One region of the Peribacillus sp. FSL M8-0224 genome, then DNA from elsewhere that is predicted to be linked to it. Evidence: riboswitches for the same ligand, from Rfam matches in the RefSeq annotation. Region 1 holds a riboswitch; each other region holds the start of a gene.

Region 1 (3,283 bases):
TGTAATACTTTTGCTTCTTGCAAAGAAGGAATCGTTTCAAATGCTAAAATGTCAGCTCCTGCTTCAATCAAAGCTTTTATTCGTGGGCGATGAAATGCCGCTAAAGCTTCATCTGAAACACCATAGTTCCCAACATACTCTGAACCATCTGCTAGATAAGCTCCATAAGGCCCAACTGATCCAGCAACCAATGGCTTAGGTCTAATCGTTTGATATTCTTCCTTCCAAAATTCATCTCTTGCTTGTCTTGCAAGTAAAACCGTTTTCCTGATTAGATCCAATGCCTCTTTTTCTTGTATTCCGCGGAGGGCGAAACCTTCAACCGTTGCTTGATAGCTTGCCGTTATCGCACAGTCAGCACCAGCTCGAAAGTAGTCAGAGTGCACCTGGTAAATCACTTCTGGATTTTCAAGCAATACACGTGCAGACCACAGGGGATCGTCCAAATCACACCCATGACTTTCAAGCTCTGTAGCTAAAGCTCCGTCCAAAATCATGACTGAATGACCTCGTAAAATTGTTTCAATTGGGTTAATTTTATTCTTCATTGTCTATTCCTCTTTTCTTTATGGTTTGTGTCAGATAATAACTTCCATAGCAAAACAAAATAAACGGAATGCCACAATATAGTGCAATTCTTTGTGTAGGATCAAATGCAATTCCTATGCAAGAAGCAAGACATAGCATAAATGAAACGATTGGTACGAATGGATATAATGGTGTATGATAAGCCAAATCATTAACTGAGTTTCCTTCGTTTATATATCGTCTGCGAAATAGAAACTGTGACGCGCTAATACTCATCCAAACTATAACCACGGCTAGTCCAGAAATGGATACAAGCACTATATATACAGTATCCGGCGCAATAATACTCGAGAAAAGTGCTAAAACACCGCCCAGCATACTGAAAAGGACTGCATTCAAGGGAACACCCCGTTTTGTCAATTTTGCAAATATTGGTGAAATAGTTTTCTTATCTGCAAGTGACCAAAGCATCCTGGATGAGGCATATAGTCCTGAGTTTGCAGCAGACAAAATGGCAGTTAATATAACAAAGTTCATAATATCCGCTGCATATGGCACTCCAATTCGTTCTAGAACGGCAACAAAGGGGCTCTCTAATACGCTTGCATCCGAAACAGGCAATAATGCGGATAAAACAACGATGGTACCTACAAAAAAGATAATCAATCTCCATAATGTCATACGGATTGCCTTTGGAATCGTTTTTTCAGGATTCACAGTTTCTCCAGCTGCAACTCCGATCAATTCAGTTCCAGAAAATGCAAAATTCACAGCGAGCATCGTCATTAGAATGGCAAAAGCACCATTTGGAAATAAACCTGCACTTGTAACATTGGAAAATAACGGAGCTGATTGTGCGTTAATCATTGGAATGAAACCTACCATTGCCGCAGCTCCCAGAATAATGAATATCACAATAGCAAATACTTTAATAGACGCAAACCAGAATTCGGATTCAGCGAAAAACTTAACGGTCCACGCATTTAATGCCAAGACCAAAATGGCAAATAGAGCACTCCATATCCAGACACTGATTGATGGAAACCATCGCTGCATCAACAATCCTGCAGCCGTGAATTCCGAACCTAGTGCAACAGTCCAGGTTAGCCAATACAACCAGGCTACTGTATACCCTGTCCCTGGTCCGATGTATTTGGCTGCGTAACTATGAAACGCACCTGTCTCGGGCATATGCACTGACAGTTCACCTAGACATAGCATGACTAGATAAACCACTAATGCACCAATCAGATACGAAAGGATGGTTCCGAACGGGCCAGCCTGTTGAATCGTATAACCCGAACTTAAGAATAAACCAGTTCCAATCACCCCGCCAAGCGATAGCATTATGATATGCCGTGCTTGCATTTGCCTTTGAAAATCATGCTTCCTTTTGTTTTCCATTCTAACTCTCCTTAATCTTGCATCCAGAAAAAACGAAAACGCACTCTAAAAAAGAGTGCGTTACTGACAAATAAACACGTACGGTCTTATCTATCAAGGTTTCACCCCCTGGAATTAGCACAGTGTCTTTGTAGACCTGTTGCTGAGGTTTCATAGGGCCAGTCCCTCCACCTCTCTGGATAAGAAATTATTTTTTTATAACTTTATCAAGCTATGAAAAAATTGTCAAGTTTTGTTTCGGAATGTAATGACTTCCTTTTAAATGCTAACGATCATGGCTGGGGCATTAATATTAAATTGTTTTTGGAACAAGCGCTAAGCGTATTATAATGGCAAATAAAACTAACCGGGGTCATGTTGGTCTTTTTCCTTAAGGACGTTCTATTTCAAATAATTCCCCTAGTCTTGTATAAGTATGACCGGCTAATCTCGCTACAGGTTTTAGCCCATTCGGGTCAATACGGCCATTATGATATATATCTTGCTCTATATGATAGCAGACTATTTTCCCTATCAGTAAATCACAACCAGGTTCATTCTTGGAACCTGCCAATGGAATCGATTGCTCTAATGTACATTCAAAACGCACCTTCGCTTCTTCCAATCCTGGTACGGATACCCTATCACTAACTGCCAGATTGAAGTTAGTAAGACCCAATTCACTTTCTTCAGATGGGAGTTCCTTTGCCGTTCGATTTGCATCTGCAACATTATTTTCGTCAGTGATATGAACAACGAACTCACCTGTTTGAATTGCATTTCGGGCTGTATCCTTTGAAACTCCTTCTTTCCGTTGAACAGAAATGGAAATCATCGGAGGATTTGAACTGACTATGTTAAAAAAGCTGAACGGCGCTATATTGATTGTACCGGTTTCGGATTGTGTCGTAACCAGCGCTACAGGTCTCGGTATAATGCTTCCAGTCAAAAACTTATAATTATCCCGTTCAGTCAGACTTTCAGGATTAACAGAAATCATCTTCATTCCCTCTCATTCTTATAAAAAGTTCTTTTGAAACCATAAACCTGCTGCATCAACCTCTGAACGTGTCAACTGATGACCGTAATTTTCCCACTGAACTTCAACTGTAGCGCCAGCTTGCTGTAAAAGTTGATTAAGTTCATCAGTTTCTTCTGCCGGGCAAATCGGATCGTTTTTACCTGCAGCTATAAATACAGGTATATCTGAAAGGGACGGCAAAGCGATCCCTCGTCTTGGAACCATTGGATGATGAAGAATCGCTCCTTGTAATGCCCCCTCGTAATGGAACAGCAAACTTGCCGCTATATTTGCACCATTGGAATAACCTAATGCCACCACTCTGTCACGGTCGAAGTCATATTTTCCGGA
Region 2 (3,283 bases), 2.1 Mb from region 1:
TGCACGAGCACTTGACTGAAAATTACGAGTATTTGAACGCAACTCACGAGTATATCGCTGAAATTCACGAGTATTGCACCAACTTACGAGTAAATTGCTTAAACTCACGAGTATTTGTTCCAAATTCACGAGTATTTGCTCAAAACTCACGAGTAAATCGCTCAAATTCACGAGTATGGCCCTTAAAGTTGAATTTCTTTGGGATTTCTTGAATTATTCCCGCAGACGGCTAAGTTAATCCATAAAAAAGGTGCCCCGCTAATAGCGGGACACCTTTTTTTATATGAATTACGCTTGTGCTTTTAATGTTTCTGCTTTGTCCGTGCGTTCCCATGGAAGATCGACATCTGTACGGCCGAAGTGTCCGTATGCAGCTGTTTGTTTGTAGATTGGGCGACGAAGGTCAAGCATTTTGATGATTCCAGCTGGACGAAGGTCGAAGTTTGCGCGAACTAGGTCAACAAGGACTTCTTCGCTAACTGTACCAGTTCCGAACGTATCAATAGAGATCGATACAGGCTCTGCCACACCAATTGCGTATGCCAATTGAACTTCCGCTTTGTCGGCAAGGCCGGCTGCCACGATGTTTTTCGCAACGTAACGTGCAGCGTATGCAGCAGAACGGTCAACTTTAGTTGCATCCTTACCAGAGAATGCACCGCCGCCGTGACGAGCGTATCCGCCGTAAGTATCAACGATGATTTTACGTCCAGTAAGACCAGCATCCCCTTGAGGTCCGCCGATTACGAAACGGCCAGTCGGGTTGATGAAGTACTTAGTATCTGCATCGATCAACTCGGCTGGAACGACAGCTTTGATCACATGTTCTTTTAGATCGGCTTGAATTTGTTCAAGCGTAATTTCTGCATCATGCTGTGTAGAGATGACGATCGTATCTACACGTACAGGACGGTTATTCTCATCATATTCCACGGTTACCTGTGTTTTACCATCAGGGCGTAGGTAAGCAAGAGTTTCATCTTTACGAACTTGAGTCAAGCGGAATGAAAGTTTATGCGCCAATGAAATCGGAAGCGGCATAAGCTCTTCTGTTTCATTACAAGCGAATCCGAACATAAGACCTTGGTCCCCTGCACCGATTGCATCGATTTCTTCATCTGACATGTTTCCTTCACGAGCTTCCAATGCTTTATCGACACCAGCTGCGATATCGGCAGACTGCTCATCAATGGAACTCAAAACGGCACAAGTTTCAGCATCGAAACCGTATTTCGCACGTGTGTAGCCAATTCCTTTAACCGTATCACGAACGATACGCGGGATATCCACGTAAGCGGACGTTGTAATTTCACCAGCAACAAGTACAAGACCTGTAGTTACACTAGTTTCACACGCAACACGTGCATTTGCATCCTTAGCTAGGATAGCATCTAAAATGGAATCTGAAATCTGATCACAAATTTTGTCCGGATGGCCCTCTGTAACAGATTCAGAAGTAAATAGACGTTTCTTTGACATCATATTTCCTCCTTGGAAGTTAGTATGTTGTAGGCATAAGCCTGATTTTTACGGAACTCGTTTCCCTCATTAGTTTCAACTATAGACACAGAATTACTTATAAAAAACACAAAAACCTTCCCTGGCAAATGAGGAAAGGTTTAAAACTCTGTCTTCTATCCTTTCACTCTTATCGTTCAAGGGTTTTTTACCTTGCTCAGGTTAGCACCATCACCACTATTCCTTGAAGACCTTCGCTTTATTTTCGGCGATCGATCTTGGAGTCAAGTTCAATATGGCAGGTTGCTGGGTTTCAAAGGGCCTGTCCCTCCACCAACTCGGGATAAGAGAATCCGTACAATTTAAGATATTATCGTATCTGGCTGGAATTTGTCAATGCTTTTCTAAAAAGAACATTTCCACCCAGAATGGCGTTCATTTGAAAAAACATGTTGATACAACGTCCTAGAGGGGTTTACAACGCAAAATACGAATAGAAATGTTGTAAATTGCCATTAATAATAAAGTATTGAACATCGAAAAGGAACGACATCCTGACTTTCCCATTAGACATATATTGCTTACTAACTTCCTATTTAAATAAATTTTTCTTCATGAAAGTATATGCGATTATCCTGACTCGGTTCCTGCCGGATTAAAATGATTAATGCGGCTAGCTGAAAATAATCACAAATTAAAAGAAATAGTATAGACTAATTAAATGAATGTGTTATACTAATTGTAATCTAAAAACTCAAACAAAGGAAGGTACCTCATATATGAATTCTGTAGATGTTTCTAATGAGTTACACCAATTATTAACAGGAAACAATGTGCAAACTCAACTATCAGTTCCTCAATTGGTCGAAAAAGTACTTAGCAGAAATGAAGGCGTTTTAACATCAACCGGCGCGGTAAAAGCTGAAACTGGCAAATATACCGGTCGTTCACCTAAAGATAAATATATCGTGGAAGAAGCATCAGTTAAAGATAAAATCGATTGGGGTCCCGTGAACCGACCGATTTCCGAAGATGTGTTCAATAAACTATATAATAAAGTAGTTGACTACCTAAAAGCAAAAGAAGAGATTTTTGTTTTTAAAGGTTTCGCTGGTGCAGACGAATCATCACGTCTTCCCATCCGTGTTGTTAATGAATATGCTTGGCATAACCTTTTCGCCCATACTTTGTTCATCCGTCCAAACGAAGAGGAACTGAGAGGTCACGAAGCTGAATTCACGATCCTTTCTGCACCTAACTTCAAAGCGGACCCAGAAGTGGACGGAACTACATCCGAAACGTTCATCATCGTTTCTTTTGAACGCCGTACGATCCTGATCGGCGGAACGGAATATGCAGGAGAAATGAAAAAATCGATCTTCTCGATCATGAACTACTTACTTCCAGAGGCTGGAATCCTTCCAATGCATTGCTCTGCTAACGTAGGACGTGAAGGGGACGTCGCTTTATTCTTCGGACTGTCCGGTACAGGCAAAACAACTTTATCAGCAGACACTAGCCGTAAATTGATTGGCGATGACGAGCACGGCTGGTCTTCTAATGGCGTATTCAACATCGAAGGCGGCTGCTATGCGAAAACGATCAACCTTTCACGTGAAAAAGAACCGCAAATTTTCGACGCAATCCGTTTTGGTGCTGTATTGGAAAATGTTGTTGTTGATCCGGATACGCGTGTAGCGAACTATGATGACAGTTCATTGACTGAAAACACTCGTGCTGCTTACCAAATGCAAGCGATCGATAACATCGTGAACCCAAGTATTGCAGGACATCCAAATACAATCATTTTCTTAACAGCTGATGC
Region 3 (3,283 bases), 2.3 Mb from region 1:
TCATGTAAAAGTTTTCCCAATTAAAATAGAAAAAACCTTTCTGCATGAGCAGAAAGGCAGGTGAAGAAACAGGCCTTCCTCTCATCTTCCAAAGTGATTAAACTTTGTGTGAATTGGCACCTTTCCAAGGAAATCTCCTTGTCGGTTGCCGGGTTTCATCGGGCACATCCCTCCACCTCTCTTGATAAGAGCTAATATATAGAATATTTGTACATCATTAAGTTCTTTAGTATGGAGAAATTTTATCATAGATAAAAAAGGAGCGCAATGTATATTATTTCTAGTACAAGAATGAACAGGAACTTTACTTAAACCGATTTGGAAGTCAAGGAGACGATATTCGTCGCCTTTTCAATTGCCTGCTCCAAATCTTCTATTAAGTCGTCTACATTTTCAATCCCAATCGATAATCGGACTTGATCGGCACTTACGCCCGCTTTCGCAAGACCCGCCTCATTCAATTGTTGATGGGTCGTACTGGCTGGGTGGATGATCAAGCTCTTCGCATCCCCCACATTAGCCACATGGGACCATAATTCCACCGAATTGATAAGTTTTGCCCCAGCTTCGCGATTACCTTGAATCCCAAATGTCACGACAGATCCAGCTCCCTTTGGCAAATACTTATCCGCAAGGGCTTTATCGGGATGATCCTCATCACCAGGATGTGAAACCCAGGTAACGGCAGGATGGTTTTTTAAATAGTTTATGACAGACTTGGTGTTGGATAGATGCTCTTTCATCCTTACATGCAGCGTTTCAAGTCCAAGCGTAAACTGGAATGCACTTTGGGCACTTAGTGCTGGGCCCAAATCACGGAGTAACTGGACTCGGGCTTTCGTTATGAATGCAGCAGGTCCAACTGCCTCGGCGTATACCAGACCGTCGTAACTTGGGTCAGGCTCCGTGAAGCCAGGGTAGTTCGGCGAGTTCCAATCAAATTTCCCTCCATCCACGATGACACCGCCTAGCGTCGTTCCATTTCCAAGAAGCCATTTTGTAGCGGAATGGATGACAATATCCGCTCCAAAATCAATTGGTTTGCAAAGATACGGTGTCGCGAAGGTATTATCAATGATTAAAGGTATGCCGGCTTCGTGGGCAATTTCCGCTACCGCTTCAATATCGAGCACCCTCAAACTTGGATTTCCGATCGTTTCAGCAAAAATGGCTTTAGTTCTTGGCGTAATCGCCCTTTTGAAGTTTTCAGGGTCATCGGGAGAAACGAACTTCACTTTGATCCCATATTTAGGAAGAGTGTTTTCAAAAAGGTTATACGTACCGCCATATAATGTAGAGGCAGAAACAATCTCATCCCCTGCAGCGGCGATATTCAGGATTGAAAGTGAGATGGCGGCCATTCCGCTTGCCGTTGCCAATCCGCCGATACCGCCTTCCAATAAAGCCATCCTTTCCTCAAAAACACTGACCGTGGGATTATGAAGCCGTGTATATATATAGCCATTCTCCTTTAGGCCAAATAAATTCGCTGCATGGTCGGTGTCCTTGAACAAGTATGCATTGCTTTGGTAGATAGGAACGGCACGGGCACCTGTTTCATCAGCTTGGAGACCGCCATGAACACTTAATGTTTCGAAACGCAACTTTTTCTCTGACATATAATTTCACCTTTTTCTATGGATTTAGTTGGATTTATATGAAATCTGGCTTTTTATAAACAAAAAAACCACTTCAATAAGAAGAGGTTTCAAGAACACACCTCATCTACCAGAGCCAACACTCTGCTGGAATTAGCACCGTATATAAAAATTTATACCGGTTGCCGGGCTTCGTCGGGCCAGTCCCTCCGCCACTCTTGATAAGAACTATTAAATTCTGCCATTACTTAATTCAAAATATAGCATTTTAGATTAAATCAGTCAATGAATTGTTAGAATATTCTTTGTTTTTCTCTTCTCTCATTCAAATGTCAGCAACAAAGAAAACCAACCGCGGTTCTGATTGGTTTCCTAGCTGATTTCCTTAAGCAATCCGTACAAATAAGGAACGGATTGAAAGGCATATATTTTTTTGTGCAGCTGCCCTTCTTTGAAAAGCAATAAGCAAGGAACACTTTCGATTTCATATGATTCGGCAATTGCTTGGACATAGTTCATATTCATTTTGCCTGCCTTCAATTCCGGAAAAAGCTCCAAGGATATCGTCAACATCTTGGAGGCCACCTGACAGGTGCCGCATAAAGGTGTATATAAATATAAGCAAAAGGTTTCCCCATTTTCAACAGCAAGCTTACACTCTTCTTCTTTCCATTCTTGCATCAATTAGTCGTTCACCCTTTGACTTAGAAATTTCATTTTCACATTCATATTGGCAGATAGGAGCACAGTTGCGATATGATGTTCGGGTGAGCTCTCCACTTCTTTGTACATTTTATTAATATACAGGTGGTTCGCTTCCGGCATTTCCCTTCGGAACTGCTTCCGCAGCTTTTCTCCTGATTCATCTGCGTCAAAAAGGAGATAAACATCACGGTCCATCAATTCATCCACTAATTCATCCAGCTTAGTTAATGATATGGTCCCATTCGTACATATTATTTCCACATCTTCATTTAAAACGGAGGCAACTTTTCTTCTATCGGAACTGCCTTCTACAATGATCACTTTATCGAATTCGCCCCACTCCATGTCATCACTCCATCTCACGAATTATGTGCGCAACTCACCCACTGTACAAATGAAAAAGAGAGCAGGCCTTTTCAGTCCCCCCTCTCCTTTCTTTTTAACCGTTGATTAAACTCTCATACTCTTCAGCGCTCATCAAGTTTTCAATATCACTGACATTAGATGGTTCAAGCACGACCATCCATGCCTTTTCATAAGGAGACTCATTTACATATTCAGGGTTGTCACTTAAATCTTCGTTTACTTCAACAACCTTGCCACTGATAGGTGCATAAAGCTCAGAAACGGTCTTAACGGATTCAACACTTCCAAATGGTTCGTTCGCTTTCAATTCATCGCCGATTTCCGGAAGCTCAACGAATACGATGTCCCCAAGCTCGGACTGTGCGAATGCCGTAATTCCAATGCGCACTGTTCCATCTTCCGTTTTGACCCATTCATGTTCTTTAGTGTAACGAAGTTCTTTTGGTGTTGTTGTCATAATTAACCCTCCATATGTACATCTTATTTTATCTATTCCATTATAAGGTAGATTGTTTGTTTAAGTAAGGAATTAACCAAATATTTCGTGAAATTTCAGTTCCAAACCTGTTCGAATTGCTCTTCTTTGAAACCTACCGTCACTTTGGTGCCATCCG

The links. Region 1 has a riboswitch for S-adenosylmethionine ahead of mmuP (S-methylmethionine permease). Riboswitches for the same ligand answer to the same signal wherever they lie in the genome.
Region 2: linked by a shared signal. The riboswitch ahead of metK (methionine adenosyltransferase) and the one ahead of mmuP (S-methylmethionine permease) in region 1 are both predicted to bind S-adenosylmethionine.
Region 3: linked by a shared signal. The riboswitch ahead of MKX49_RS23750 (O-acetylhomoserine aminocarboxypropyltransferase/cysteine synthase family protein) and the one ahead of mmuP (S-methylmethionine permease) in region 1 are both predicted to bind S-adenosylmethionine.

What each region holds. Positions count from the first base shown of each region.
Region 1 is NZ_JBBOOJ010000001.1:2,563,729-2,567,011, forward strand. It holds gene mmuM (homocysteine S-methyltransferase) at 1-548, opposite strand, end outside; gene mmuP (S-methylmethionine permease) at 538-1,932, opposite strand; SAM riboswitch class I at 2,016-2,118, opposite strand; gene MKX49_RS12255 (flavin reductase family protein) at 2,303-2,911, opposite strand; gene MKX49_RS12260 (alpha/beta hydrolase) at 2,930-3,283, opposite strand, start outside.
Region 2 is NZ_JBBOOJ010000001.1:4,645,185-4,648,467, forward strand. It holds gene metK (methionine adenosyltransferase) at 289-1,482, opposite strand; SAM riboswitch class I at 1,646-1,808, opposite strand; gene pckA (phosphoenolpyruvate carboxykinase (ATP)) at 2,238-3,283, shown strand, end outside.
Region 3 is NZ_JBBOOJ010000001.1:4,871,537-4,874,819, forward strand. It holds SAM riboswitch class I at 79-191, opposite strand; gene MKX49_RS23750 (O-acetylhomoserine aminocarboxypropyltransferase/cysteine synthase family protein) at 309-1,619, opposite strand; SAM riboswitch class I at 1,719-1,826, opposite strand; gene MKX49_RS23755 (thioredoxin family protein) at 1,971-2,279, opposite strand; gene MKX49_RS23760 (toprim domain-containing protein) at 2,283-2,648, opposite strand; gene gcvH (glycine cleavage system protein GcvH) at 2,743-3,126, opposite strand; gene MKX49_RS23770 (arsenate reductase family protein) at 3,222-3,283, opposite strand, start outside.